Regions from separate parts of the Ureibacillus chungkukjangi genome, predicted to be linked through region 3. Evidence: a T-box and tRNA genes for the amino acid it is inferred to sense, from the RefSeq annotation. Region 3 holds a T-box; the other regions hold tRNA genes.
What was found. A T-box is a leader RNA that pairs with one kind of tRNA and senses whether it is charged. The one in region 3 lies ahead of leuS (leucine--tRNA ligase), so its partner is inferred to be a tRNA-Leu.
Positions count from the first base shown of each region.

Region 1: it has a tRNA-Leu gene. The T-box ahead of leuS (leucine--tRNA ligase) is inferred to sense a tRNA for this amino acid. The anticodon was not compared.
Region 2: it has a tRNA-Leu gene. The T-box ahead of leuS (leucine--tRNA ligase) is inferred to sense a tRNA for this amino acid. The anticodon was not compared.

Region 1 covers NZ_CP085009.1:3,242,241-3,252,184, forward strand. The annotation lists gene LG296_RS16055 (ABC transporter ATP-binding protein) at 140-1,066, shown strand; gene LG296_RS16060 (ABC transporter permease) at 1,059-1,838, shown strand; gene LG296_RS16065 (response regulator transcription factor) at 1,849-2,520, shown strand; gene LG296_RS16070 (sensor histidine kinase KdpD) at 2,538-3,440, shown strand; partial or broken gene LG296_RS16075 (PH domain-containing protein) at 3,592-3,726, opposite strand; gene LG296_RS16080 (hypothetical protein) at 3,727-4,008, opposite strand; tRNA gene LG296_RS16085 (tRNA-Leu) at 4,208-4,288, opposite strand; tRNA gene LG296_RS16090 (tRNA-Cys) at 4,334-4,407, opposite strand; tRNA gene LG296_RS16095 (tRNA-Gly) at 4,418-4,492, opposite strand; tRNA gene LG296_RS16100 (tRNA-Gln) at 4,497-4,571, opposite strand; tRNA gene LG296_RS16105 (tRNA-His) at 4,613-4,688, opposite strand; tRNA gene LG296_RS16110 (tRNA-His) at 4,735-4,810, opposite strand; tRNA gene LG296_RS16115 (tRNA-Trp) at 4,837-4,910, opposite strand; tRNA gene LG296_RS16120 (tRNA-Tyr) at 4,921-5,004, opposite strand; tRNA gene LG296_RS16125 (tRNA-Thr) at 5,012-5,087, opposite strand; tRNA gene LG296_RS16130 (tRNA-Phe) at 5,099-5,174, opposite strand; tRNA gene LG296_RS16135 (tRNA-Asp) at 5,198-5,273, opposite strand; tRNA gene LG296_RS16140 (tRNA-Met) at 5,277-5,351, opposite strand; tRNA gene LG296_RS16145 (tRNA-Val) at 5,390-5,465, opposite strand; tRNA gene LG296_RS16150 (tRNA-Glu) at 5,488-5,562, opposite strand; tRNA gene LG296_RS16155 (tRNA-Ser) at 5,578-5,669, opposite strand; tRNA gene LG296_RS16160 (tRNA-Asn) at 5,678-5,752, opposite strand; rRNA gene rrf (5S ribosomal RNA) at 5,768-5,883, opposite strand; rRNA gene LG296_RS16170 (23S ribosomal RNA) at 6,013-8,935, opposite strand; tRNA gene LG296_RS16175 (tRNA-Ala) at 9,217-9,292, opposite strand; tRNA gene LG296_RS16180 (tRNA-Ile) at 9,307-9,383, opposite strand; rRNA gene LG296_RS16185 (16S ribosomal RNA) at 9,495-9,944, opposite strand, start outside.
Region 2 covers NZ_CP085009.1:259,904-269,847, reverse strand. The annotation lists RNA gene ssrS (6S RNA) at 1-48, shown strand, start outside; tRNA gene LG296_RS01305 (tRNA-Glu) at 289-360, opposite strand; tRNA gene LG296_RS01300 (tRNA-Asn) at 362-436, opposite strand; tRNA gene LG296_RS01295 (tRNA-Ile) at 446-522, opposite strand; tRNA gene LG296_RS01290 (tRNA-Gly) at 527-600, opposite strand; tRNA gene LG296_RS01285 (tRNA-Phe) at 607-682, opposite strand; tRNA gene LG296_RS01280 (tRNA-Asp) at 708-783, opposite strand; tRNA gene LG296_RS01275 (tRNA-Met) at 787-861, opposite strand; tRNA gene LG296_RS01270 (tRNA-Ser) at 898-990, opposite strand; tRNA gene LG296_RS01265 (tRNA-Met) at 1,000-1,076, opposite strand; tRNA gene LG296_RS01260 (tRNA-Ala) at 1,096-1,171, opposite strand; tRNA gene LG296_RS01255 (tRNA-Pro) at 1,192-1,268, opposite strand; tRNA gene LG296_RS01250 (tRNA-Arg) at 1,274-1,350, opposite strand; tRNA gene LG296_RS01245 (tRNA-Leu) at 1,361-1,449, opposite strand; tRNA gene LG296_RS01240 (tRNA-Gly) at 1,455-1,529, opposite strand; tRNA gene LG296_RS01235 (tRNA-Lys) at 1,576-1,650, opposite strand; tRNA gene LG296_RS01230 (tRNA-Tyr) at 1,658-1,741, opposite strand; tRNA gene LG296_RS01225 (tRNA-Thr) at 1,752-1,824, opposite strand; tRNA gene LG296_RS01220 (tRNA-Val) at 1,832-1,907, opposite strand; rRNA gene rrf (5S ribosomal RNA) at 1,922-2,037, opposite strand; rRNA gene LG296_RS01210 (23S ribosomal RNA) at 2,103-5,025, opposite strand; rRNA gene LG296_RS01205 (16S ribosomal RNA) at 5,465-7,018, opposite strand; gene LG296_RS01200 (alpha/beta hydrolase) at 7,564-8,169, opposite strand; gene LG296_RS01195 (flavin reductase family protein) at 8,191-8,802, opposite strand; gene LG296_RS01190 (ring-cleaving dioxygenase) at 8,822-9,760, opposite strand.
Region 3 covers NZ_CP085009.1:2,802,272-2,812,215, forward strand. The annotation lists gene LG296_RS13795 (assimilatory sulfite reductase (NADPH) flavoprotein subunit) at 1-50, opposite strand, end outside; gene LG296_RS13800 (YezD family protein) at 74-220, opposite strand; gene LG296_RS13805 (sirohydrochlorin chelatase) at 213-971, opposite strand; gene cobA (uroporphyrinogen-III C-methyltransferase) at 988-1,749, opposite strand; gene LG296_RS13815 (hypothetical protein) at 2,078-2,260, opposite strand; gene LG296_RS13820 (class I SAM-dependent rRNA methyltransferase) at 2,274-3,470, opposite strand; gene leuS (leucine--tRNA ligase) at 4,110-6,524, opposite strand; T-box leader at 6,870-7,084, opposite strand; gene LG296_RS13830 (MFS transporter) at 7,171-8,364, opposite strand; gene LG296_RS13835 (TIGR01212 family radical SAM protein) at 8,677-9,648, shown strand; gene LG296_RS13840 (class I SAM-dependent methyltransferase) at 9,679-9,944, shown strand, end outside.

The DNA of each region.
Region 1 (9,944 bases), 440 kb from region 3:
TCATTTATCTTTAATTAACATGAACCTCGCACTTAACTTCAATATTCGAATCGTTTTTATTTCTTTACACTTTCTTTATACTTTCCTAGTCAATTTATTTATATCTACGGCTTATTCTAAATACAACAACATCGAAAGGATGATTATATTGTCAGAAACAATTCTAAAAGCAACTAATATTACAAAAATCTATGGCAAGCATAAAGCACTTGATAAAGTAACAATAGAAATTAAAAGAGGGATGATATACGGACTTATCGGGGAAAACGGTGCCGGTAAATCTACCTTTATGCGTACTATTATGGGGTTGATCACAACCGATGAGGGTAATATCGAGCTATTTGGAGAAATTGGTGCGAAGGGTCTGCAGCAAGCAAGAAGAAAAATGGGACAATCCATTGAAACTCCTGCACTTTATCCTGAACTAACTGCTCGCGACAATCTTAGAGTACAAGCAGCAAACGGCGGTATGAGCGAACGAGAGATAGATGATTTACTTCGTTTAATGAGCCTCGAGCATACTGGGAAAAAGAAAGCAAAAAACTTCTCTCTAGGAATGCGCCAACGCTTAGCGATTGCCTCTACCCTAATTTCCCATCCTGAGTTCTTAATTTTAGATGAGCCAACAAACGGGCTTGACCCTTCAGGAATTGTTGAGATGCGTGAAATCATTCATCGTTTGGTAACAGAACGAGGAATCACTGTCTTACTCTCAAGTCATTTACTTGATGAGCTTTCACAAATCGCAACACATTATGGGATTTTACATGATGGAAAACTCATTAAAGAGCTATCAAAAGAGCAGCTGGCAAATGAAACTCGTCAATACATTGAACTAGAAACTGCTGAGGTACAAAAAGCAATTGTTGTACTAGATGAATTAGGAATTCGTGATTATGAAGTCATTAATGGAACTAACATTAACATCTATGAACGCTTAGATGATGTCGCTACACTCAACCGTTCTTTAGTGTTAGCTGATGTGAACGTTTCACGAATTGGGACAACTCGACAAAAACTTGAAGATTATTTCTTACAATTAACAGGAGGAAACAGCCATGCTTAATCTTTTAACAGCTGAGAGAATTAAATTAGCTCGAAGTAAAAAACTGATACTTGTACTTGCAATATTATCCCTGCTACCTATTATCCAAGCAGTGAACAGTAAAATGGTTGTGAATTATGGAACTGAGCTAATCCAAGCAAAGGATACAGTTATTAATGGTGCCACAGGTATTCTGATGATGGAGAAGAATGGATTAACTGTGCTACTCGTGATGTGTACATTTATTGGATTTTTTATTGGTGAAGAATTTCAAAATGGGACGATTCGAAATGCATTATCATTGGGTCGTAGCCGCACTCATTATTATCTATCAAAATTAGTAATTGCTTCACTACTTACACTAATTGGTGTGTTGGCTATGACCGCAATTGGTGTAATAAGCTTTACGAGCGTTCTGGGATTTGGCGAATTTGCTGAAATCGATAATTACTCTTTGTATGTCATAAAAACCTTCATCACCCTTTATCTATTAATTTTGGCAAATGTATCGATCTATGTAATGATTAGCTTTTTAACTAAAAACAGTAGCATTTCACTTGTTTGGAGTTTTCTCTATACAATTGGGACTGGCTTTGGAGCTGGTATTTTTCTGGAAACCGAGCATTTTAAACAAGTTACATACTGGTTTACGGAATCATTCCTGTTCTATTCTGATTTCGCAAAAACAACAGATATCGCAAAATATCCAGAGATGATATTAGTGAGTTTAATCACAATCGTGTTATCATCAACTATAGGAATCCTTCTGTTTAATCGAACAGATTTAAAGTAGGTAGATAACATTGACAACGATATTAATCATTGAAGACGATATGGCCATTCATTCACTATTAAAAGAATCGTTGGAGTTGAATGAATTTCAGACTCTAAGTGCCTATTCAGGTACTGAAGGCAAACTACTATTTAAGCAGAGTGAAATAGATTTAATTCTTTTAGATTTAATGCTCCCTGGGATGAATGGAGAGGAATTTCTTCAAGAAATACGCCTAAATTCAGCCGTTCCTGTAATCGTGATTTCAGCAAAAAATGATCAAGAATCTAAACTAGAGCTCTTGATGAATGGCGCAGATGATTATATTACAAAACCATTTGATGTGAAGGAACTACTCGCTAGAATCTCTATCCAATTACGTCATGCTACTAAGACATCCGTCAACAGCATGGAGGAAATGCAGTATCAGAATATATATATCAATTTAGACACACGGGAAGTTAAAATCAATGAGGAAACGATTCATCTTACTGGTCGTGAATATGCAATACTTCTATTATTTTTAGAAAATCCTCAAAAAGTATTCAGCCGTGCCAATATATATGAAAGTGTATGGAATGAGCCCTTTTTTGATAGTGATAAAACCATCAATATGCATATCAGTAATTTACGAAACAAACTAAATATAGCTGATACAAATTACATTAAAACTGTATGGGGCATAGGCTTCAAATTTGATTAAGGAAAGGAGTGATTGTTATGTGGGGATGGTTCTTTGTCTTCCTAGCATTGGCACTCCTTTTTTATATTTACTTCTTAATGCGACAACTTCGAAAATTAAAAGAGGCAGTCAAATCTCTTCCTACTAGTGCTAGCTTTGGCAGTAGACTTTCCCTCGATTTCCGTGAGAGGACTTTATTAGAATTAGTCGATGAATTAAATATGATGGTTGATGCCTTTGAAGCTAAAAATATTCAGGCAAAAAAGATGGAAGAAAATGTGAAGCTCTCTATTGCTGGTCTATCTCACGACTTACGGACGCCACTCACCTCCATCAACGGCTATGTGCAGCTTTTAAATTCGGCCACTGATGATGCGAAGCGTGCTCACTATCTAACAGTTATCGAACAGTCTGTGAACCGATTAATTGAGATGACCGAACACTTTTATGACCTAGCACGTATTGATACAAACCAAAAAGAAGTAGCATTAGTTTCCATCCCATTATCAAATTTAGTAGAAGAGATCTTTTTATCCTTTTACGAGCAATTTGAAGAAAAGAAAATCGAACTCCACTTTCCCGAACAACCCAATGATCAAAAAATTATCGCAGACAAATTAATGCTTACGCGCGTTATCCAAAATATCATTCAAAATATACTGCGTTATGGGCAAAGTAAAGCCTTTATCCACTATGAAATTGAAAAAAATTATCTCGTTTTAACTGTCAGAAACGATATCAAAAAAGATAGCAACATTGCCATCGAAAAAGTCTTCACCCGCTTCTACACAGAAGTCACTAGCCGTACTAATACCGAAGCTAGTGGTCTAGGCCTATATTTATCTAAAATGCTTGTAGAAAAAATGCACGGAGAAATGGCAGCAGAACTACAGGATAATTGGTTCATGCTGAAAATTCAGCTTCCGCTTAGTGGAGGTTAATGGTTAAACATTTTATTTAATTTCAATAAATAAAAACAGTGGGGTCCATTCTCCACTGTTTTATTTTAACTATCGTATTCTACCTAATATAACGGATTTTTGAAGTAATAATAAAAATTACATCTTCCATCATAATTGATTGTAATGCTTATTACTTCGAAATATTCTCTGCCAATACACGTTGAACATCATATACATTACCCGTTTTATTGAACGTCTTCTCAATCGGTAACTCACTGCCGGATATCCAAATTTTTAATTCAGCATCTAAATCAAATGTTCCTGCCTAAAATATATATTCATAGTTTTTTACTCTCGTTATTCTCCGATGATAAAACACTTCAACCGCCAAATCACACGCTATGTCCTGCGTGTATTCTTTCATCCGTATATGTACAAATTCTATCGTAGCTGCCTCATGTTTTTTAAGTTTATTACTGCTGCTTTCTGAAGGAGCAAATACCGATACCCTTTGTTGCATTTTCGAAATTATTATATTTAACTGTTCTTCATTTATTCCTAGATATTCAGTTAAGTCTAGTTTAGTTATATATTTCTTATTCCACATTTGCATGTCCTCCCTTTCAAGGAGTAGCCATCCCCTCTTAATTATTAAAAAGAAGATATTCCCTTGATGTATTGCAGCACATTAGTGATTAGCTTAATTGTACAGTTACGGATAAGAAAGCTTGCTTATCCGTTATAAAAAAGGATTGCGTGCCCAGTTTAAACTGAGCTCACAATCCTTTATAAAAGACTATTTAGGATACCGAAGGTGGGACTCGAACCCACACGCCTCGCGGCACCGCATTTTGAGTGCGGCGTGTCTGCCATTCCACCACTTCGGCATATTAAAATATAAAAAAAATCGGTTATCCCGATCAAGAATTTTTTGGAGGCGGCAACCGGATTTGAACCGGTGATAAAGGTGTTGCAGACCTGTGCCTTACCACTTGGCTATGCCGCCATTATATTTTTGGAGCGGAAGACGGGGTTCGAACCCGCGACCCCCACCTTGGCAAGGTGGTGTTCTACCGCTGAACTACTTCCGCAAAATGGCTGGGGTACCAGGATTCGAACCTGGGCATGACGGAATCAAAATCCGTTGCCTTACCGCTTGGCTATACCCCAAAAATATTAAGAAGAATGTAATTTTTGGTTTAAAATTAAAATGGGGCGACTGATGGGAATCGAACCCACGAATGCCTGAACCACAATCAGGTGCGTTAACCACTTCGCCACAACCGCCATAATAATATATTATATGTTTTTATATTGAATTTATTCTAAAAAATGGGGCGACTGATGGGAATCGAACCCACGAATGCCTGAACCACAATCAGGTGCGTTAACCACTTCGCCACAACCGCCATAATCACTATATTCATTTAAAAATTGGCAGGGGCAGTAGGAATCGAACCCACACTGACGGTTTTGGAGACCGTAGTTCTACCTTTAAACTATGCCCCTATAAAAGGAATGGTGGAGGGGGACGGATTCGAACCGCCGAACCCTAAGGAGCGGATTTACAGTCCGCCGCGTTTAGCCACTTCGCTACCCCTCCAGATAAATGGTGCCGGCGAAAGGAGTCGAACCCTCGACCTACTGATTACAAGTCAGTTGCTCTACCAACTGAGCTACACCGGCATTTATCTATATGGTGGGTCAGGACGGAATCGAACCGCCGACACTTAGAGCTTCAATCTAATGCTCTACCAACTGAGCTACTGACCCATATAAATTACTTTTCATAAAAATGGCGGTCCCGACCGGGATCGAACCGGCGATCTCCTGCGTGACAGGCAGGCATGTTAACCGCTACACCACGGGACCATTTGGTTGCGGGGACAGGATTTGAACCTGCGACCTTCGGGTTATGAGCCCGACGAGCTACCACTGCTCCACCCCGCGATAATAAAATTCTTTTTCTAATGTACCATAATTTAATATGGTGGAGGATGACGGGCTCGAACCGCCGACCCCCTGCTTGTAAGGCAGGTGCTCTCCCAGCTGAGCTAATCCTCCAACTGGATATTTAAAATTCAAATGGTGACCCGTACGGGATTCGAACCCGTGTTACCGCCGTGAAAGGGCGGTGTCTTAACCACTTGACCAACGGGCCAATAAAATAATTGTCTGGCGGAGAGTAAGGGATTTGAACCCTTGAGACAGTGTTAACCGCCTACACGATTTCCAATCGTGCTCCTTCGGCCGCTCGGACAACTCTCCAAGAAGCATGGCTCCGAAGGTAGGACTCGAACCTACGACCAACCGGTTAACAGCCGGTTGCTCTACCACTGAGCTACTTCGGAATATTTTTTATTTAAGCCTAGCGACGTCCTACTCTCACAGGGGGAAGCCCCCAACTACCATCGGCGCTAAAGAGCTTAACTTCCGTGTTCGGTATGGGAACGGGTGTGACCTCTTTGCCATCATCACTAGACTTAAAACGAAAGACAAGATTTATTATAACTCATTTCGAAAGTAAAGTCAATACTATTTTTAGTATTTTTCCTTCGATTTCCTTATTCTTTCAAAACTGGATAAACTAGACATTAAATGCATTCAAGATTTGGTTAAGTCCTCGATCGATTAGTATTCGTCAGCTCCATGTGTCACCACACTTCCACCTCGAACCTATCTACCTCATCGTCTTTGAGGGATCTTACTTACTTGCGTAATGGGAAATCTCATCTTGAGGGGGGCTTCATGCTTAGATGCTTTCAGCACTTATCCCGTCCACACATAGCTACCCAGCGATGCCTTTGGCAAGACAACTGGTACACCAGCGGTGTGTCCATCCCGGTCCTCTCGTACTAAGGACAGCTCCTCTCAAATTTCCTACGCCCACGACGGATAGGGACCGAACTGTCTCACGACGTTCTGAACCCAGCTCGCGTACCGCTTTAATGGGCGAACAGCCCAACCCTTGGGACCGACTACAGCCCCAGGATGCGATGAGCCGACATCGAGGTGCCAAACCTCCCCGTCGATGTGGACTCTTGGGGGAGATAAGCCTGTTATCCCCGGGGTAGCTTTTATCCGTTGAGCGATGGCCCTTCCATGCGGAACCACCGGATCACTAAGCCCGTCTTTCGACCCTGCTCGACTTGTAGGTCTCGCAGTCAAGCTCCCTTGTGCCTTTACACTCTACGAATGATTTCCAACCATTCTGAGGGAACCTTTGGGCGCCTCCGTTACCTTTTAGGAGGCGACCGCCCCAGTCAAACTGTCCACCTGACACTGTCTCCTGCCCCGCTAAGGGGCATGGGTTAGAATTTCAATACAACCAGGGTAGTATCCCACCGACGCCTCCCTCGAAGCTGGCGCTCCGAGTTCTCTGGCTCCTACCTATCCTGTACAAGTTGTACCAAAATTCAATATCAGGCTACAGTAAAGCTCCACGGGGTCTTTCCGTCCTGTCGCGGGTAACCTGCATCTTCACAGGTACTATAATTTCACCGAGTCTCTCGTTGAGACAGTGCCCAGATCGTTACGCCTTTCGTGCGGGTCGGAACTTACCCGACAAGGAATTTCGCTACCTTAGGACCGTTATAGTTACGGCCGCCGTTTACTGGGGCTTCAATTCAGAGCTTCGCTTGCGCTAACCCCTCCTCTTAACCTTCCAGCACCGGGCAGGCGTCAGCCCCTATACGTCACCTTACGGTTTTGCAGAGACCTGTGTTTTTGCTAAACAGTCGCCTGGGCCTATTCACTGCGGCTCTCATTGCTGAGAGCACCCCTTCTCCCGAAGTTACGGGGTCATTTTGCCGAGTTCCTTAACGAGAGTTCTCTCGCACACCTTAGGATTCTCTCCTCGACTACCTGTGTCGGTTTGCGGTACGGGCACCTCCCGCCTCGCTAGAGGCTTTTCTTGGCAGCGTGAAATCAGATACTTCGCTCATAAGAGCTCCCCATCACAGCTCAACGTTACAGGAAGCGGATTTGCCTACTTCCACGCCTTACTGCTTGGGCGTACTCAACCAACGGTACGCTTATCTTATCCTACTGCGTCCCCCCATTACTCAAACGGCGGGGAGGTGGTACAGGAATATCAACCTGTTGTCCATCGTCTACGCCTATCGGCCTCGACTTAGGTCCCGACTAACCCTGAGCGGACGAGCCTTCCTCAGGAAACCTTAGTCATACGGTGGATGGGATTCTCACCCATCTTTCGCTACTCATACCGGCATTCTCACTTCTAAGCGCTCCACCAGTCCTTCCGGTCTGACTTCAACGCACTTAGAACGCTCTCCTACCACGGAACATCTAAGATGTTCCATCCACAGCTTCGGTGAATCGTTTAGCCCCGATACATTTTCGGCGCAGCGTCACTCGACCAGTGAGCTATTACGCACTCTTTAAATGATGGCTGCTTCTAAGCCAACATCCTGGTTGTCTAAGCAACGCCACATCCTTTTCCACTTAACGATTACTTTGGGACCTTAGCTGGTGGTCTGGGCTGTTTCCCTTTTGACTACGGATCTTATCACTCGCAGTCTGACTCCCGTGTATAAATATCTGGCATTCGGAGTTTGTCTGAATTCGGTAAAGCGAGATGCCCCCCTAGTCCAAACAGTGCTCTACCTCCAGTATTCTCAATCACGAGGCTAGCCCTAAAGCTATTTCGGAGAGAACCAGCTATCTCCAGGTTCGATTGGAATTTCTCCGCTACCCACACCTCATCCCCGCACTTTTCAACGTGCGTGGGTTCGGGCCTCCAGTGAGTGTTACCTCACCTTCACCCTGGACATGGGTAGATCACCTGGTTTCGGGTCTACGACCACGTACTCATTCGCCCTATTCAGACTCGCTTTCGCTACGGCTCCGCCTTCTCAGCTTAACCTTGCACGTAATCGTAACTCGCCGGTTCATTCTACAAAAGGCACGCTATCACCCATTAACGGGCTCTAACTACTTGTAGGCACACGGTTTCAGGATCTATTTCACTCCCCTTCCGGGGTGCTTTTCACCTTTCCCTCACGGTACTGGTTCACTATCGGTCACTAGGTAGTATTTAGCCTTGGGAGATGGTCCTCCCGGATTCCGACGGAATTTCACGTGTTCCGCCGTACTCAGGATACACTCAAGAGAGAATGAACTTTCGACTACGGGGCTTTTACCCGCTACGGCGGACCTTTCCAGGTCGCTTCGTCTAACTCATTCCTTTGTAACTCTTATGTTGAGTGTCCTACAACCCCAAGAGGCAAGCCTCTTGGTTTGGGCTCTTCCCGTTTCGCTCGCCGCTACTCAGGGAATCGAATAATTTCTTTCTCTTCCTCCAGGTACTTAGATGTTTCAGTTCCCTGGGTCTGCCTTCAAGACGCTATGTATTCACGTCAAGATACTGTTCCATTACGAACAGTGGGTTCCCCCATTCGGAAATCTCCGGATCAAAGCTCACTTACAGCTCCCCGAAGCATATCGGTGTTAGTGCCGTCCTTCTTCGGCTCCTAGTGCCAAGGCATCCACCGTGCGCCCTTAATAACTTAACCTAGTTCGGCTTCCAATCCACATATATGTCTTGAAACCCTCGATTAAAAGTTACTGCTTTTCTTAAAAAGAAAAGACTTAAGAACTACACAATCAATTACTTGAATTTTGTTGCTTTCAATGTCGTTTTATCCAGTTTTCAAAGAACAAATCAGCTGACTTCAATCACATCGTGATTAAACATCAGTGAGATTACTCCATGCAGATTTGCGACGATAGCTTTGAGTTACCTCTTTGCTTATTCTTCGCGGCAGGAGCACAATTGAATTTTTAATTAAATCTTTGGTGGAGCCTAGCGGGATCGAACCGCTGACCTCCTGCGTGCAAGGCAGGCGCTCTCCCAGCTGAGCTAAGGCCCCAAAAGAGAATTATATGGTGGGCCTAAATGGACTCGAACCATCGACCTCACGCTTATCAGGCGTGCGCTCTAACCAGCTGAGCTATAGGCCCCTTTTGAAGTTATATTAGATATAGTTGTCATAATAAATCTTCAAAACTGAACACAAAACGTTAATGTTGGTTTGACCTCAGAAGGTCAACCATTCCGTTAATAATCCTTAGAAAGGAGGTGATCCAGCCGCACCTTCCGATACGGCTACCTTGTTACGACTTCACCCCAATCATCTGTCCCACCTTCGACGGCTGGCTCCCAAAAGGGTTACCCCACCGGCTTCGGGTGTTACAAACTCTCGTGGTGTGACGGGCGGTGTGTACAAGGCCCGGGAACGTATTCACCGCGGCATGCTGATCCGCGATTACTAGCGATTCCGGCTTCATGTAGGCGAGTTGCAGCCTACAATCCGAACTGAGAACGGTTTTATCGGATTAGCTCCCCCTCGCGGGTTGGCAACCGTTTGTACCGTCCATTGTAGCACGTGTGTAGCCCAGGTCATAAGGGGCATGATGATTTGACGTCATCCCCACCTTCCTCCGGTTTGTCACCGGCAGTCTCCTTAGAGTGCCCAACTAAATGATGGCAACTAAGAACAAGGGTTGCGCTCGTTGCGGGAC
Region 2 (9,944 bases), 1.4 Mb from region 3:
GTGGTGGTTAAAAACTTTCTATAATTATTACGGCAAGGCGGCTTTGCCATACATATTGTATAGCAAGGCTCATAAGAAATCTTCCTGCATTCATTTGCCGGAAGATTTTTTTGTTGTCTAGTTAAGTTAATTAATTGATTGATGGTTTCTATCCAGATGATCAAGAAACAGAATATCTAGACTAAGCCAATCTTTTTAGAAAGCCCTTAGACACTTTTTATGCATTCGATGATGAAGTTCTTATTAATTAGAAAAAAAGACGTGTAGCAAATGCTACACGTCTTTTTATGACCCGTACGGGATTCGAACCCGTGTTACCGCCGTGAAAGGGCGGTGTCTTAACCACTTGACCAACGGGCCGTGGCTCCGAAGGTAGGACTCGAACCTACGACCAACCGGTTAACAGCCGGTTGCTCTACCACTGAGCTACTTCGGAAAAATTGTATGGTGGGCCTAAATGGACTCGAACCATCGACCTCACGCTTATCAGGCGTGCGCTCTAACCAGCTGAGCTATAGGCCCCAATTGGAGCGGGTGATGAGAATCGAACTCACGACATCAGCTTGGAAGGCTGAGGTTTTACCATTAAACTACACCCGCAAAAAATGGTGGGTCAGGACGGAATCGAACCGCCGACACTTAGAGCTTCAATCTAATGCTCTACCAACTGAGCTACTGACCCGTTCAACTTAAATTTCATAAAAAAATGGCGGTCCCGACCGGGATCGAACCGGCGATCTCCTGCGTGACAGGCAGGCATGTTAACCGCTACACCACGGGACCATTTGGTTGCGGGGACAGGATTTGAACCTGCGACCTTCGGGTTATGAGCCCGACGAGCTACCACTGCTCCACCCCGCGAAAATATAATTGATTGAATATGTATTAGAATAAAAATGGCGGAGGCAGTAGGATTCGAACCCACGCGCGGTGTAACCCGCCTGTCGGTTTTCAAGACCGATCCCTTCAGCCAGACTTGGGTATGCCTCCGAGTTTATATGGTGGCGGCAGAGGGGATCGAACCCCCGACCTCACGGGTATGAACCGTACGCTCTAGCCAGCTGAGCTACGCCGCCATTGAAAAATTATAAGTTTTGGTGGAGCCTAGCGGGATCGAACCGCTGACCTCCTGCGTGCAAGGCAGGCGCTCTCCCAGCTGAGCTAAGGCCCCATTAATAAAGTTAAAGTTAATGGTCGAGAAGACAGGATTCGAACCTGCGACCCCTTGGTCCCAAACCAAGTGCTCTACCAAGCTGAGCTACTTCTCGTTATATGGCGCGCCCGGCAGGAGTCGAACCCACAACCTTCTGATCCGTAGTCAGACGCTCTATCCAATTGAGCTACGGGCGCATATATGAAATGGTGCCGAGGACCGGAATCGAACCGGTACGGTAGTCACCTACCGCAGGATTTTAAGTCCTGTGCGTCTGCCAGTTCCGCCACCCCGGCACATTTGGAGCGGAAGACGAGGTTCGAACTCGCGACCCCCACCTTGGCAAGGTGGTGTTCTACCACTGAACTACTTCCGCATGTGCATATATATTAAGTATTTAATTTCATAGTTTAATAAAAAACTGGTGAGCCATGAAGGACTTGAACCTTCGACCCTCTGATTAAAAGTCAGATGCTCTACCACTGAGCTAATGGCTCTTGCAAATGGTGGAGGGGGACGGATTCGAACCGCCGAACCCGAAGGAGCGGATTTACAGTCCGCCGCGTTTAGCCACTTCGCTACCCCTCCATTTAAACGATGCCGGCGAAAGGAGTCGAACCCTCGACCTACTGATTACAAGTCAGTTGCTCTACCAACTGAGCTACACCGGCATATTTATGGTGGAGGATGACGGGCTCGAACCGCCGACCCCCTGCTTGTAAGGCAGGTGCTCTCCCAGCTGAGCTAATCCTCCACATTAAGAAACAAGCGAAGCGACGTCCTACTCTCACAGGGGGAAGCCCCCAACTACCATCGGCGCTAAAGAGCTTAACTTCCGTGTTCGGTATGGGAACGGGTGTGACCTCTTTGCCATCATCACTTCACTTATTTAGTTGAAAAGAAACTTGTTCTCTCAAAACTGGATAAAGACATTGATTGCATTCAAGATTTGGTTAAGTCCTCGATCGATTAGTATTCGTCAGCTCCATGTGTCACCACACTTCCACCTCGAACCTATCTACCTCATCGTCTTTGAGGGATCTTACTTACTTGCGTAATGGGAAATCTCATCTTGAGGGGGGCTTCATGCTTAGATGCTTTCAGCACTTATCCCGTCCACACATAGCTACCCAGCGATGCCTTTGGCAAGACAACTGGTACACCAGCGGTGTGTCCATCCCGGTCCTCTCGTACTAAGGACAGCTCCTCTCAAATTTCCTACGCCCACGACGGATAGGGACCGAACTGTCTCACGACGTTCTGAACCCAGCTCGCGTACCGCTTTAATGGGCGAACAGCCCAACCCTTGGGACCGACTACAGCCCCAGGATGCGATGAGCCGACATCGAGGTGCCAAACCTCCCCGTCGATGTGGACTCTTGGGGGAGATAAGCCTGTTATCCCCGGGGTAGCTTTTATCCGTTGAGCGATGGCCCTTCCATGCGGAACCACCGGATCACTAAGCCCGTCTTTCGACCCTGCTCGACTTGTAGGTCTCGCAGTCAAGCTCCCTTGTGCCTTTACACTCTACGAATGATTTCCAACCATTCTGAGGGAACCTTTGGGCGCCTCCGTTACCTTTTAGGAGGCGACCGCCCCAGTCAAACTGTCCACCTGACACTGTCTCCTGCCCCGCTAAGGGGCATGGGTTAGAATTTCAATACAACCAGGGTAGTATCCCACCGACGCCTCCCTCGAAGCTGGCGCTCCGAGTTCTCTGGCTCCTACCTATCCTGTACAAGTTGTACCAAAATTCAATATCAGGCTACAGTAAAGCTCCACGGGGTCTTTCCGTCCTGTCGCGGGTAACCTGCATCTTCACAGGTACTATAATTTCACCGAGTCTCTCGTTGAGACAGTGCCCAGATCGTTACGCCTTTCGTGCGGGTCGGAACTTACCCGACAAGGAATTTCGCTACCTTAGGACCGTTATAGTTACGGCCGCCGTTTACTGGGGCTTCAATTCAGAGCTTCGCTTGCGCTAACCCCTCCTCTTAACCTTCCAGCACCGGGCAGGCGTCAGCCCCTATACGTCACCTTACGGTTTTGCAGAGACCTGTGTTTTTGCTAAACAGTCGCCTGGGCCTATTCACTGCGGCTCTCATTGCTGAGAGCACCCCTTCTCCCGAAGTTACGGGGTCATTTTGCCGAGTTCCTTAACGAGAGTTCTCTCGCACACCTTAGGATTCTCTCCTCGACTACCTGTGTCGGTTTGCGGTACGGGCACCTCCCGCCTCGCTAGAGGCTTTTCTTGGCAGCGTGAAATCAGATACTTCGCTCATAAGAGCTCCCCATCACAGCTCAACGTTACAGGAAGCGGATTTGCCTACTTCCACGCCTTACTGCTTGGGCGTACTCAACCAACGGTACGCTTATCTTATCCTACTGCGTCCCCCCATTACTCAAACGGCGGGGAGGTGGTACAGGAATATCAACCTGTTGTCCATCGTCTACGCCTATCGGCCTCGACTTAGGTCCCGACTAACCCTGAGCGGACGAGCCTTCCTCAGGAAACCTTAGTCATACGGTGGATGGGATTCTCACCCATCTTTCGCTACTCATACCGGCATTCTCACTTCTAAGCGCTCCACCAGTCCTTCCGGTCTGACTTCAACGCACTTAGAACGCTCTCCTACCACGGAACATCTAAGATGTTCCATCCACAGCTTCGGTGAATCGTTTAGCCCCGATACATTTTCGGCGCAGCGTCACTCGACCAGTGAGCTATTACGCACTCTTTAAATGATGGCTGCTTCTAAGCCAACATCCTGGTTGTCTAAGCAACGCCACATCCTTTTCCACTTAACGATTACTTTGGGACCTTAGCTGGTGGTCTGGGCTGTTTCCCTTTTGACTACGGATCTTATCACTCGCAGTCTGACTCCCGTGTATAAATATCTGGCATTCGGAGTTTGTCTGAATTCGGTAAAGCGAGATGCCCCCCTAGTCCAAACAGTGCTCTACCTCCAGTATTCTCAATCACGAGGCTAGCCCTAAAGCTATTTCGGAGAGAACCAGCTATCTCCAGGTTCGATTGGAATTTCTCCGCTACCCACACCTCATCCCCGCACTTTTCAACGTGCGTGGGTTCGGGCCTCCAGTGAGTGTTACCTCACCTTCACCCTGGACATGGGTAGATCACCTGGTTTCGGGTCTACGACCACGTACTCATTCGCCCTATTCAGACTCGCTTTCGCTACGGCTCCGCCTTCTCAGCTTAACCTTGCACGTAATCGTAACTCGCCGGTTCATTCTACAAAAGGCACGCTATCACCCATTAACGGGCTCTAACTACTTGTAGGCACACGGTTTCAGGATCTATTTCACTCCCCTTCCGGGGTGCTTTTCACCTTTCCCTCACGGTACTGGTTCACTATCGGTCACTAGGTAGTATTTAGCCTTGGGAGATGGTCCTCCCGGATTCCGACGGAATTTCACGTGTTCCGCCGTACTCAGGATACACTCAAGAGAGAATGAACTTTCGACTACGGGGCTTTTACCCGCTACGGCGGACCTTTCCAGGTCGCTTCGTCTAACTCATTCCTTTGTAACTCTTATGTTGAGTGTCCTACAACCCCAAGAGGCAAGCCTCTTGGTTTGGGCTCTTCCCGTTTCGCTCGCCGCTACTCAGGGAATCGAATAATTTCTTTCTCTTCCTCCAGGTACTTAGATGTTTCAGTTCCCTGGGTCTGCCTTCAAGACGCTATGTATTCACGTCAAGATACTGTTCCATTACGAACAGTGGGTTCCCCCATTCGGAAATCTCCGGATCAAAGCTCACTTACAGCTCCCCGAAGCATATCGGTGTTAGTGCCGTCCTTCTTCGGCTCCTAGTGCCAAGGCATCCACCGTGCGCCCTTAATAACTTAACCTAGTTCGGCTTCCAATCCACATCGTTATACTGTGTCAACTGCACTCACTCACATCCTCATGTACTAAAGTACACTGCGGTGTTCGCTCGCTTGTTTCCTTGTCTAACTCGTGTCTTGAAACCCTCGATTAAAAGTTACTGCTTTTCTTAAAAAGAAAAGACTTAAGAACTACACAATCAATTACTTGAATTTTGTTGCTTTCAATGTCGTTTTATCCAGTTTTCAAAGAACAAATCAGCTGACTTCAATCACATCGTGATTAAACATCAGTGATATTACTCCGTGCAGATTTGCGACGATAGCTTTGAGTTACCTCTTTGCTTATTCTTCGCGGCAGGAGCACATTTTGAAGTTTCATTACTGAACCTTCAAAACTGAACACAAAACGTTAATGTTGGTTTGACCTCGGAAGGTCAACCATTCCGTTAATAATCCTTAGAAAGGAGGTGATCCAGCCGCACCTTCCGATACGGCTACCTTGTTACGACTTCACCCCAATCATCTGTCCCACCTTCGACGGCTGGCTCCCAAAAGGGTTACCCCACCGGCTTCGGGTGTTACAAACTCTCGTGGTGTGACGGGCGGTGTGTACAAGGCCCGGGAACGTATTCACCGCGGCATGCTGATCCGCGATTACTAGCGATTCCGGCTTCATGTAGGCGAGTTGCAGCCTACAATCCGAACTGAGAACGGTTTTATCGGATTAGCTCCCCCTCGCGGGTTGGCAACCGTTTGTACCGTCCATTGTAGCACGTGTGTAGCCCAGGTCATAAGGGGCATGATGATTTGACGTCATCCCCACCTTCCTCCGGTTTGTCACCGGCAGTCTCCTTAGAGTGCCCAACTAAATGATGGCAACTAAGAACAAGGGTTGCGCTCGTTGCGGGACTTAACCCAACATCTCACGACACGAGCTGACGACAACCATGCACCACCTGTCACCACTGTCCCCGAAGGGAAAGCTATGTCTCCATAGCGGTCAATGGGATGTCAAGACCTGGTAAGGTTCTTCGCGTTGCTTCGAATTAAACCACATGCTCCACCGCTTGTGCGGGCCCCCGTCAATTCCTTTGAGTTTCAGTCTTGCGACCGTACTCCCCAGGCGGAGTGCTTAATGCGTTAGCTGCAGCACTAAGGGGCGGAAACCCCCTAACACTTAGCACTCATCGTTTACGGCGTGGACTACCAGGGTATCTAATCCTGTTTGCTCCCCACGCTTTCGCGCCTCAGTGTCAGTTACAGACCAGAAAGTCGCCTTCGCCACTGGTGTTCCTCCAAATCTCTACGCATTTCACCGCTACACTTGGAATTCCACTTTCCTCTTCTGCACTCAAGTCCCCCAGTTTCCAATGACCCTCCACGGTTGAGCCGTGGGCTTTCACATCAGACTTAAAGGACCACCTGCGCGCGCTTTACGCCCAATAATTCCGGACAACGCTTGCCACCTACGTATTACCGCGGCTGCTGGCACGTAGTTAGCCGTGGCTTTCTAATAAGGTACCGTCAAGGTACAGCCAGTTACTACTGTACTTGTTCTTCCCTTACAACAGAGTTTTACGATCCGAAAACCTTCTTCACTCACGCGGCGTTGCTCCATCAGGCTTTCGCCCATTGTGGAAGATTCCCTACTGCTGCCTCCCGTAGGAGTCTGGGCCGTGTCTCAGTCCCAGTGTGGCCGATCACCCTCTCAGGTCGGCTACGCATCGTCGCCTTGGTGAGCCGTTACCTCACCAACTAGCTAATGCGCCGCGGGCCCATCCTATAGCGATAGCGTAAACCATCTTTCAACATTCCAACAGGAGAAGGAATGTATTATTCGGTATTAGCCCCGGTTTCCCGGAGTTATCCCCAACTATAGGGCAGGTTGCCCACGTGTTACTCACCCGTCCGCCGCTAACTTTAGAAAAGCAAGCTTTTCTAAAGTCCGCTCGACTTGCATGTATTAGGCACGCCGCCAGCGTTCGTCCTGAGCCAGGATCAAACTCTCCATAAAAGAGAAAATTTGATAAAGCTCAAATTTTGTGCTGGCATCAATTTTGATGTCCAAAATTTCGTTTCTCTAATTTAATAGAAGAAACTATGTTCATTAACGTTTTGTTGTTCAGTTTTCAAGGTTCACACTGCCGTCATTTCTCTACAGCAACTTTAATATAGTATCACATCTTCTCTCGAAGTGTCAAACACTTTTTTAAAAAAGTTTTAACAGTTATTCGAGACAACTTTTATATATTATCAACTTATCGAATCGATGTCAATTACTTTTTTTCGAGTTCAATTAAGTTTTCATCACGTCACCGTAGCGACTTTTACTATATTACATGTCTAAATAATACATGTCAACACTTTTATAGCAATTTAGTTACTAACCTTCTGGAAGATTTCAAAACGATGTATCACTCAAATTAGTTCCTTCCATATAGAAGGAATAAATTTGTACTCATATTATTTCAAACCTTCCTTATCAAACTTTTACTTCTAAAATAAAAGCGCAGACATAGTCAACAAGACTTTGCCTACGCATAAAATTAATTAATAACTTTATAAATTCTGTTCATACCATTGCTTACCCGCTTGAACCTCAGTCATTGTTAATTGGTGTCCACGATCTTCCCAGTGTACTTCTACCGAGGCACCAGCTGAATCTAATATTCGTTGTAGCTCCAAGGATTCTTGCTGTGGACAAATCGGATCATTTGTTCCAGCAGTGATAAGCACTTTAGTTTCTTTTAAATCTGGTAAATCAATTCCACGTCTTGGCACCATTGGGTGATGTAAAATTGCACCCTTTAAAGCGTCTTTATAATGGAATAAAAGACTAGCGGCAATATTAGCTCCATTTGAATACCCAATCGCTACGATATTTTGACGATCAAATTTATATTCCTTTGAGGCATTTTCTAGAAACTCATTTAATTCCTTAGTACGGAAAATTAAATCCTCTTCATCGAAAATACCTTCTGCTAAACGTCGGAAGAATCGCGGCATTCCATTTTCTAAAACATTTCCTCTAACACTTAACACTGAAGCTTCAGGGTCTACAATATCAGCTAAAGCTAATAGACCGTTTTCATCTCCACCTGTACCGTGTAATAAAAGCAATACCGGTTTAGTTGGATTAGTACCTTCTTTAAATATATGCTTCATAATTTCTCCACCTTATTCAAATTATTTCGGTCTTTCAATTGAGAAAAATTCTCCTAATTTTGCATAATCAGCACCAGCTAATCGACTAACTGGATTGAGCATCCCAGCAGTTATTCGACCATTCGCCTCATAAATTCCTTCATCTAAATGAAATTGAATCACTTCACCTATGAATAGATCACAAATAACCTTACCATCCTTTTCTATAGGAATTACTTTTACAAGATTACATTCCATTCGGACTTTCGCTTCCATTACACCTGGTACGCTTATCTTTTCACTTTGAACCTCGGTCAAATTAGCAAGCTCCAACTCGCTTTTATTATATGGTAGTGGAGCAGCGGTTTCATTTACCTTCGCCACGTTCTCCTCATCTACAATATGAACAACGAATTCCCCATTGCTCTCTATATTTCGGGCTGTGTCCTTTACGACACTCCCCTCTCTTTGTATGGATAAGGAAATCATAGGAGGGGATGCAGTTACAATATTGAAATAGCTAAATGGTGCTCCATTTACAATCAGCTCATCAGAAATTGTTGTTACAAAAGCAATCGGTCTTGGAATAATTGTGCCTTTTAATATTTTTGCAGCCTCATGCTCACTCATAGCTTTGGGATTTAGAGAAATCATAGATATCGCTCCTTATTACTTAGTCAAGCGGTTTCACTTCAATTGGTATAAGCGACATTTCCAAACGGTCTCGGAATTGTTCGTATTGTTCTGGAAGCATCAATTGTGTACCCATTGTTTCATACGATTCATCATGAGCAAAGCCTGGAGGATCAGTCGCTATTTCAAATAAGATTTCCCCAGACTCTCGGAAGTAAATTGCATTAAAATAATTACGATCTTTTATTTCAGTTACGCGTTGTCCATGGTTCATAGCATAGTCTTGCCATTCTTGATGATCTGCATCGTCTTTTGCACGCCATGCAATATGGTGAACCGTACCTACACCCATCGTCCCTCGCACACCTGTAGTCATTTTCACATCTATAATGTTGCCGATATCAGCGGTTGCTTTAAAGCGAGTATAGTCTCCTTCTGTTCCTACCACTTCAAGACCCATAACATCCACTAATGTTGAAGCAGTTTCTTCTGGGCTAGCAGAGTATAAAATCGCTCCGCCGAAACCTTTAATAGCAACTTCCTTTGAAACGCCCCCAAATGTCCATGGGTTTAGTTCACCTTCTTCTCGTTCAACAATTTCAAGATGTAAACCATGCGGATCGTCAAACTGAAGATAGTTTTCGCCGAATCGTACTGCTTCTATATATTCAATATCAAATTTTGTTAAGCGATTTCTCCAAAAATCAATTGAGCCAGAGGGTACTACATAAGTAGTTACCCCTACTTGACCATCCCCTATCCTCCCTTGATAGGCATTCGCCCATGGAAAGAAGGTAATGATAGAACCCGGTTTACCTCCCGCGTTTCCAAAATATAAATGATATGTTCCTGGATCATCAAAATTAACGGTTTGTTTTACGAGTCGTAAGCCTAGTACACCTACATAGAAGTCTATATTTTCTTGGGGATGCCCTACAATTGCAGTTATGTGGTGTATCCCTGTTGTATGTTTTTTCATCATGATTTGCCTCCCTCTATAAATGTTGATATATCAACGGTTTAACCCGTTTTTATCAATTCATAAAATTATTTTTTATAGATTTATATTTTAGTATTTTACAGTACTTCAATTGATTTACAGTTTTGGGATACGCTTCGCTAAAGCTAATTGGTAGTAATTAACTTTCAGTTCCAATATGTGA
Region 3 (9,944 bases):
TGCTGAACTTGTTGCTCGTTAAAAGGGCTATTCGTTACGTCTAACTTCACTTTTTCCACACCTCTTCGTCAAATTATTTCAATCGAATTTTTTCATTTTTTTCGATTTGCACGATGATGTTATCCTGAACAATTAAAGTAATTGAGCCATATTTCATCGTGCTCATCATCTTTTTAAGGTTTTCTACTGCCTGCTCAAAGTTTTCTTGTTTTTTATCCATTTAGAACACTCTCCCTATACGAATATAACGTCTCTTTTACTCGCTCGATTAGCACCTGACGTACGTTTTCGTCATATCCAAGACAGTCGCAAAGTACTACTTCATCGTCTGAAAAACCAAGCTCAGCCATCTTCTTTTGAATACCAATTTTTAAAAGACCGGTAAACAAAATATATGGCACTACATATACCGGCTTTTCGCGATTGGTTTGTAATTGCTCTAATGCATTTTCAAATGAAGGACCTTTTCCGTATAAGTAACAAATATCGACCAATGCATAGTTATATTTTCGTTTTAGGTTATTTGCAATTTGTTGAAAATCGATTTGAACTCTTTCATCGCTGCTTCCTCGTCCAATTAATAAAACTTCAATTTCTTCATTTTGCTTTGTGCTCTTCTGGTGCACTCTTTCTTGTAAACTATCAATCAATTTTTCATTAATGCCAAAGGGTTTACCAAATGTGAATGTAACACTTGGATACATTTCCTTAGCTTTATTAATTTCTAGGGGAATATCTTGTTTGGCATGGTTTGCAGTTAATAAAAGAATAGGAATAATAGCAATTTCTGTTGCACCCTTTGCAACACATGCAGACACTCCTTCTACAATAGAAGGATCCGCTAACTCAAGGAAGCAAATTTCTTGAATCGCTACATTAATTTGAGGCTTTACTGTTTCAATGAATTGTCTCGCTTCTTCTACACCAGCTTTTACACGGCTACCATGTGCAACATAAAGTACTGCTTTCAAACTTTTCCCCTTCTTTCTAAACTGGAATTCCTTGTTTTTTTTCTTTAAACCACGCAATTTTTTCTCTCATTCTAACAACTTCACCAACAAGAATCATACTTGGATTTTGGATCTCCTCATTTTTTGCTATGTCTACAATTGTTTCTAATGTACCTGTAATTGTTTTCTGGTGTTCTGTTGTTCCCCAATGGATAAGGGCGACAGGCGTTTTTGGACTACGATTATATTTCATTAGCTGCTCTGTTATGTATGGCAGATTGCCTACCCCCATGTAAATGGCAAGCGTATCAACTGATTCAGCTAAACCCTTCCAGTTAATCGTATCATCTTTTCCTTCTCTCATATGCCCTGTCACAAGTGCAAAGCTAGATCCTAAATCACGATGAGTAACAGGAATTCCTGCATATGCAGGGGCTGCTACACCTGAGGTAATCCCTGGAACGATTTCAAAAGGAATGCCAGCTTCAACTAATACCTCTGCTTCTTCTGCCCCACGACCAAATACAAAGGGATCTCCACCTTTTAAACGTGTTACTACCTTTCCCTCACCTGCATGCTCGACTAGGAGTCTATGGATTCGATCTTGAATGACACCATGTAAGTTTGGTAATTTACCAACAAAAATAAGCTCCGCGTTCGGCTTTGCAAATTCTAATAGTTCCTTATTTACCAGGCGGTCATAAAGAATTACATCAGCTTGCTGGATACACTTTAACCCTTTGACTGTAATAAGATCTACACTCCCTGGTCCTGCTCCAACTATATATACTTTCCCCATTATGAACCCCCTACGTAGCACAAAATAATACTTTAATATAAACATAACAATTCTTATTGGTCAACTATGTTTTTAAAAAATATGATTTTTCTGTCTATTAAAAATAATTTTTATGACCCTAAAACTTTGGTCGACAAATTACCTCGATTTAAAGTGTTTTTAGGGCCTCTAGTTTTCTAGTCAGCTTATTTAATTCATAGTAAACTTATATACATAATAAAATTAATGGATTTAAGTGTCAACAACACTTTCTAAAAATTTCAATTAATCGCGATATCCTTTGCTCCATTAAAAAAATGCTTGGAGATTAAGCCTCCAAGCATTTTGATTATCGATCTAGTTCTTGATAGCGTACCTGAAAGCGTCCACCATCAGATACTGCTGAATGATAAAGTGCCTTTAGAGCTAAATTCTTTTCTAGACCCATTTCACTTTTAATACGCTTAAGTTCGTCATGAAGCTCACGTTCTTCATTTACTAATTTAAGCATTGTAGATTTCGAATATTTCATAGTAACTCATTCCTTATTTAAGTAATTGAATAATACATACCTTTAAATAATTAAATTCTGGATAATCCTCTAATATCACAAAATCCTCTGGAAGCTGATGTTGTTCTAGGATTTTATATCGCTGATTTTTTTCTTTAAAAGCTTTATCGATAAAAGTTTTAAATTTCTTCATATTAAAGCTCGCATTATTTGTTGAAGCAACGATAATCCCCTTAGCAGCTGTAATTTCTAACGCTTCCCCAATTAGCTTCGGATAATCCTTTGAAGTACTAAATGTCATTTTTTTCGTACGGGCAAAGCTAGGTGGATCAAGGACAACCACATCAAATTTTAATTGATGTCTAGCAGCATAGGAAAAGTAATCAAATACATTCATAACCTTAATTTGCTGTTGCTCATAATCAATTCCATTTACACTAAATTGCTCAATAGTCATTGGCAAGCTTCTTTTAGCAAGGTCAACACTTGTCGTTTCATAAGCGCCGCCTAATGCTGCAGCAACGGAGAAGGCTCCAGTATATGAAAAAGTATTTAAAACAGTTTTCCCTTCAGAAAATCGTTCACGAAGGGCTAGTCGAACATCTCTTTGGTCAAGAAAAATACCAGTCATCGCCCCATCGTTAAGATTGACAGCAAAATTCATGCCGTTCTCTTTTATAATAATAGGAAATTCTCCAACTTCCCCTTCAACATAATCATCCTGATCTACATATTGACCATTGGTATCAAAACGTTTTTTCTCATAAATACCACGAAGCTCTGCAGTTTCTTTTAGTGCAGCAAAAATAGTTTCACGGAATGAATAAATCCCCTGGCTATAGAAGCTGATCAAATAAAAACCATCATAATAATCGATTGTTAGTCCACCGATTCCGTCCCCTTCGCCATTAAATACACGAAAGGCTGTAGTATCTTCTATATTGTAGAATGAATCTCGCTTTATAAATGCTTGCTGGAACTTCACTTTAAAAAAGGCTTCGTCGATTTCCTCTGTTTGGTTATTTGTAAGAACCCAGCCTATACCTTTATTTTGTTTTCCGTAATAACCCGTTGCGATATATTTTCCATTAGGGCGAACAATTTTTAAAAGCGTTCCTTCCTCTAATGCTTCATCAATTGTTTCTGCTGCCTCTTTTAAAATAAGAGGATATCCATTTGAAACCTCTGCTACAAAATTCGGTTTTAGTTTTAATTCAACTAACTGATTCATCTAGTCATCCTAACTATATATAGTTTCACTTTATCTCTTTTTAAAATTTCTCTAAGAAAGTCTTCAAGTCTGTTTATTATGACATTGTTTCAGCAAAAAAGCGATTAAGTTCGTGAAACAGCAGGTATTTTAATTATGAAACAAACGGACTTGGAAACTCTTGTGTCCACTTTGTGATTTTTATGGGTTTCAAATTTAGTGCTCGTTTCGCCGTTATAGCTGTTTTTGACTTTTCTTGGGCACTGAGAATTTTGGTCACTGCCCAGTTACGACTTATTTTAGTTGTTTGGGGAACTGATGGCTGTTCTCTCTTCCCCATAACCGCTCTATCCTGCTGTTCGGGGCACTGAGTCCCGCTCTCTCTTCCCTATAACTGCTCCATCCTGCTGTTCGGGGCACTGAGTCTCGCTCTCTCTTCCCCATAACCGCTCTATCCTGCTGTTTGGGGAACTGATGGCTGTTCTCTCTTCCCCATAACCGCTCTATCCTGCTGTTTGGGGAACTGATGGCTGTTCTCTCTTCCCCATAACCGCTCTATCCTGCTGAATCAGTCACTGAGACTCTTACTTACTCATTCGCTTTCCCCAAAAGAAAAAACAGAATGCAATCTCCGAAATCGGACTACATTCTGCTTTAATTTTATTTTACTACGATATTCACTAGTTTACCTGGGACTGCAATGACTTTAACGATTTGCTTGCCTTCAGTAAATTCTAGAACCTTTTCATCAGCTTTAGCTACTTCTTCAAGCTGCTCTTTTGTTACATCTTTTGCTACTTTTACTTTCGCACGTAATTTACCGTTTACTTGTACGACTACCTCTACTTCATCATCTACAAGCTTCGACTCATCAAATGCTGGCCACTCTTCATAAGTTAATGTGCCTGAGTGTCCAAGAATTGCCCAAAGCTCTTCGGCAACATGAGGTGCGATTGGAGCTAATAGTTTCACGAAGCCTTCTGCATACTCAGTCGGGAAAACGTCAGCTTTATAGCAATCATTAATAAATACCATCATTTGTGAAATGGCTGTATTGAAACGCAGATTTTCGTAATCATCTGTCACCTTTTTCACTGTTTGGTGATATGATTTTTCAAGTGCTGTATCTGAGCTTGGTTGTACTTTTTCAGATAGAGTACCCTCTTCAGTTGTATATAGACGCCAGATGCGGTCTAAGAAACGACGTGCACCATCTAAACCATTTGTAGACCATGCAACTGATGCATCTAATGGCCCCATGAACATTTCATATAAACGAAGTGTATCAGCACCATGCGAACTTACGATATCATCAGGATTTACAACATTTCCTTTTGATTTAGACATTTTTTCGTTACCTTCACCTAAAATCATTCCTTGGTTGAACAATTTTTGGAATGGCTCTTTTGTAGGAACAACACCTAAATCATAAAGGACTTTGTGCCAGAAACGAGCGTACAGTAAGTGAAGTACGGCATGCTCTGCACCACCAATATAAATATCAACTGGTAACCAGCGCTTTAATAGCTCGGCATCGGCAAGTGCCTCATTATTATTTGGATCGATATATCTTAAGAAGTACCAGCTTGAGCCTGCCCATTGCGGCATTGTATTTGTTTCACGACGACCTTTTTTCCCTGTAACTGGATCTACAACATTCACCCATTCTTCAATATTAGCTAATGGAGACTCACCAGTACCTGAAGGACGAATATTTGTTGTCTTCGGTAATTCTAATGGTAATTCCTCTACAGGAATTGTTGTCATTGTGCCATCTTCCCAATGAATTACTGGAATTGGCTCACCCCAATAACGTTGACGAGAGAATAACCAGTCACGTAAACGATAAGTAATTTTCTTTTCGCCCACACTATTCGTTTCAAGCCATTTGATGGCATTAGCAATACCATCTGCTTTGTTTAAACCATTTAAGAAATCAGAGTTGATATGTGCACCATCTCCAGTGAAGGCTTCATTTTCAATGTCTCCACCTTCAAGAACTGGAATGATTTCTAAACCGAACTCTTTAGCAAACTCATAGTCACGTTCGTCATGAGCAGGAACAGCCATAATCGCACCAGTACCATAAGTTGCTAATACATAGTCAGCAATCCAAATTGGAATTTCTTTTCCGTTAATTGGATTAATAGCAAATGCTCCTGTAAAAACGCCTGTTTTTTCTTTTGCTAAATCTGTACGTTCTAGGTCAGATTTCATTTTTACTTTTTCTAAGTAGGCTTCTACTGCTTCACGTTGTTCGGCAGTTGTAATTTCATCGACTAATTTATGTTCGGGAGCTAACACGCAGTATGTTGCACCAAATAATGTATCTGGACGAGTTGTGAATACTTCAAATTGGTCTTCTGTACCAGCAACAGTAAATTTCACTTGTGCCCCTTCAGAACGACCAATCCAGTTGCGTTGCATGTCTTTAATCGATTCTGGCCAGTCAACTTCTTCTAAATCATCTAGTAGGCGATCAGCATACTTCGTAATACGCAGTACCCACTGACGCATTGGTCGACGTTCAACAGGGTGCCCACCACGCTCAGATTTTCCATCAATTACTTCTTCATTTGCAAGTACTGTACCTAATGCTTCACACCAGTTTACAGGAATTTCGTCTACATAAGCTAAGTCCATTTCAACAAGCTTTGTAAAAATCCACTGAGTCCACTTATAATAGCTAGGATCTGTCGTATTGATTTCACGATCCCAATCATAAGAGAAACCTAATTCTTGAATTTGACGCTTGAATGTCGCAATGTTTTTTGCTGTAAATTCAGCAGGATCGTTTCCAGTATCTAAAGCGTATTGCTCTGCTGGAAGACCAAATGCATCCCAACCTATTGGATGCAATACATCATACCCTTGCATACGTTTAAAACGCGATAAAATATCTGTCGCTGTGTAACCTTCTGGGTGACCAACGTGTAAGCCCGCTCCTGATGGATACGGGAACATATCCAATGCATAGAACTTTGGCTTTGATGAATCGTCTAACGTTTTAAACGATTTGTTTTCTAGCCAGAATTGCTGCCATTTTTTTTCGATTTGCTGATGATTAAAACTCATGTACTTACTCCTCCTTAATATTGAATGGGCACTCTGTGTCGACATGAAGGAATGGATTATAAATTACACCTTGGCGTATTTTCACCCAGATTTTATCAAGCTAGCTTGAAAACTACCTCTAGAAATCTGTGGTATCCGCTGGTGGCTATAACTTCATTCTTTAAAGGTTTGAACCTCTACTGAATGAAGTTAACAAAAGCTGTAACAAAAGTAGATTATCCTAATAATGGTAAAACTAATCATCGTCCATGAGCACTTTGACTAGACTTTTACTAGAAGTAAATAGTTACTTTGGATGAAGTTGACAAAATATTTAAAAAATAAAAAAACTCGCCCCTTTCCTTAGAAAGGGACGAGAGATATTTTTAACTCCCGCGGTACCACCCAAATTAGTGACACTACACTCAGCTTAACTTCCATAACGTGGAAAAACGGTTTTAGCTACTAGCTTCACTAAAACAGACTCCAAGGCGAGTTCAATTTCTAGACTTACTAGCTCGCACCACCCGCTAGCTCTCTTAAAAGCTTCAAAATTTACTATTCCTTCTCATTGTCGTACTTTTCATATTTTAATCATTTTAATGTATCCAGGAAAAATAAACAAGTCTTTCCTATTTGGACTAGTTAAAATTTCCTTATTTTAAATTCAATTCTCTGGAATATGATTAGTATATTGGCTATTTTTCCTTTTGAGTGGGCGATCATAAATAAGGCAAGGAATAATTCCAATTATAAATAGTCCACATAACACAATAATTAAGGCATCCATATTATAGACGTCTACAATAATTCCTCCCACGAAAGGTCCAATCATCCTTCCGATGGAGCCAATACTATTTACAACCCCTTGATAAGTACCGCCCTTCCCTTTAGGTGCTAGCATATTGGCAATCGTAGGTACTGCTGGCCACACAAAAATTTCTCCTAAAGTTAAAACCATCATGGCAATTGCGAACATTTTAAAGCTCTCTGCAAACAGTATGATGCTGAATGAAAACATCATGATTAGCATTCCCACAACTAACTGAGCTTTTATTTGCTTCTCGTACTTTTGTACAAGGGGGCTAATAATAGGCTGAAGCGTAATGATTAGTAAACCATTGATAGACCAAAGTAAACTATACTCTTTCAACCCAATTCCGAGACCTTGTATATGTGTTGAAAGTGTCGTGGACCATTGTGAATAAGCGACCCATGCCAGTAAAAATGCACTACACAGAATAAGCAATGAGTAAAAATTGGCCTTTGATGAATGACTTTCAACGATTGTCTCACTCTTCTCTTTTTCGATTACCGGTACCATATGACGATATGTTATAAGAGCTAAAAGTAAAAATAGGATATACAAGCCTAAATTTGAGATAAATAAATAGTCGAAGCTCATTTCGGCAATTGGACCTGCTAGAGCTGGACCGACTGCAACGCCAAGATTTTGTGCTAAATAAATGGCATTAAAGCCTTTTCTTCCACCTTCTGGCCAAACAGCTCCTACTAAAGCGAACATTGCCGGTATAACAATTCCACTTCCAAAGCCCATCACGATTAAAAAGTAAACATAATGTGGCCAGCCGTGCCAGATTGTAATTCCTATTAATGAAAAGACCGTGATCGAAATTCCGAGCATAATCGATCTATAGCCGCCGAATTTATCGAACAAATATCCACCCACTAAATTCCCTAACACAGTCGCACCTGCATTCATCATTAGAACAAACCCAGCAACTGATAGTGATTGTCCTAAATGGTCATGCATGTAAATTGTATTTAAAGGCCAAATAAGCGAGCTTCCTGTAATATTTATAAATGTACCGATCACGAGTAACCATACATTTTTGGGCATTTCCATACTCCTCCATTAAAACTAGCAAAAGCACCCTTTAACTTAAAAGTTGATGTTCTTCTCATTTTGTTTATTTTTTAGTTCACCAAAAAATAATAGTAGTCTCCTTTTTTCAAAAGCACAAGAAAAATTGTCAGGAATAAAAGAAACAATATATTATGGATTATCAAAATATTTTTTCGATAATGAATTGATTGGTTAATAGAACGATAATTTCCATACTTCATTAGAATTACAGTAAAATGTCAGCTTTGTTCAAGTGCCACAAGTACTTTTTCATGGTAGAATGATTTGTTAGAGGAGTGAAATTATATGTCAGAACAACATCAATTCCCTTTCCCTTCTGATGGGAAACGTTACTATACATGGAATCGCTATTTAAGAGATGAATTCGGTAAAAAGGTATTCAAGGTTGCACTTGATGCAGGCTTCGATTGTCCTAATCGTGATGGCACTGTTGCCTTTGGAGGCTGTACTTTTTGTAGTGCAGCTGGAAGTGGAGATTTTGCAGGAGACCGCGTAGATCCAATACCAGTCCAATTTGAAAAAATCAAAGATAAAATGCAGCATAAATGGAAAGATGGCATGACGATGGCCTATTTCCAAGCATACACAAATACTCATGCACCACTACATGTGTTAAAAGAAAAATTCGAGGCTGCTCTTGCTTGTGAAGGTGTAATGGGGTTAAGTATTGCGACTCGTCCAGATTGCCTACCAGATGATGTAGTGGAATACTTAGCAGAGTTAAATGAGAGAACCTATTTATGGGTAGAGCTAGGCTTACAAACTGTCCATGAAAAAACAGCGAATTTAATCAACCGTGCCCATGATTATGCTACATATATAGAGGGTGTAGAAAAGCTGCGCAAGCATAATATTCGCGTATGTACGCATATCATCAACGGCTTACCGTTAGAGGACTACGATATGATGATGGAAACTGCTAGAGAAGTGGCGAAGCTGGATGTTCAAGGAATTAAAATCCACCTTCTACATTTGTTAAAAGGAACACCTTTAGTAAAGCAGTATGAAAAAGGAATGCTCGAATTCCTAGAAAAAGATCAGTATATCCAATTAGTAGCTGACCAATTAGAGATTATTCCACCGGAAATGATAGTCCACCGCATTACAGGTGATGGACCGATTGATTTAATGATTGGACCAATGTGGAGTGTTAACAAATGGGAGGTTCTTAACGGAATCGATGCCGAGCTTGAACGTCGCGGTAGCTGGCAAGGAAAACTATATGTTCCATCTACATCTACTAATGGAATCTTATAATCGCCAGTTAATAAGAGGATGTGAAGAATTTTGAAGCTACAACGTGTATTACAATATGCTCAAAACCTTTTAATGCAGACAATTGAAAAAGGCGAGATTGCCGTAGATGGTACAGCTGGGAACGGACATGATACCTTATTCTTATCTCAGCTTGTAGGAGAATCTGGGCATGTCTATGCATTTGATGTTCAGCAGCAAGCCATAGATTCTACCTTAAAAAGACTGTCTGAACACGGTGCAAGAAATGCTACTGTTCTATTGGATGGCCACGAAAACGTGGCTAATTACGTTCAGCA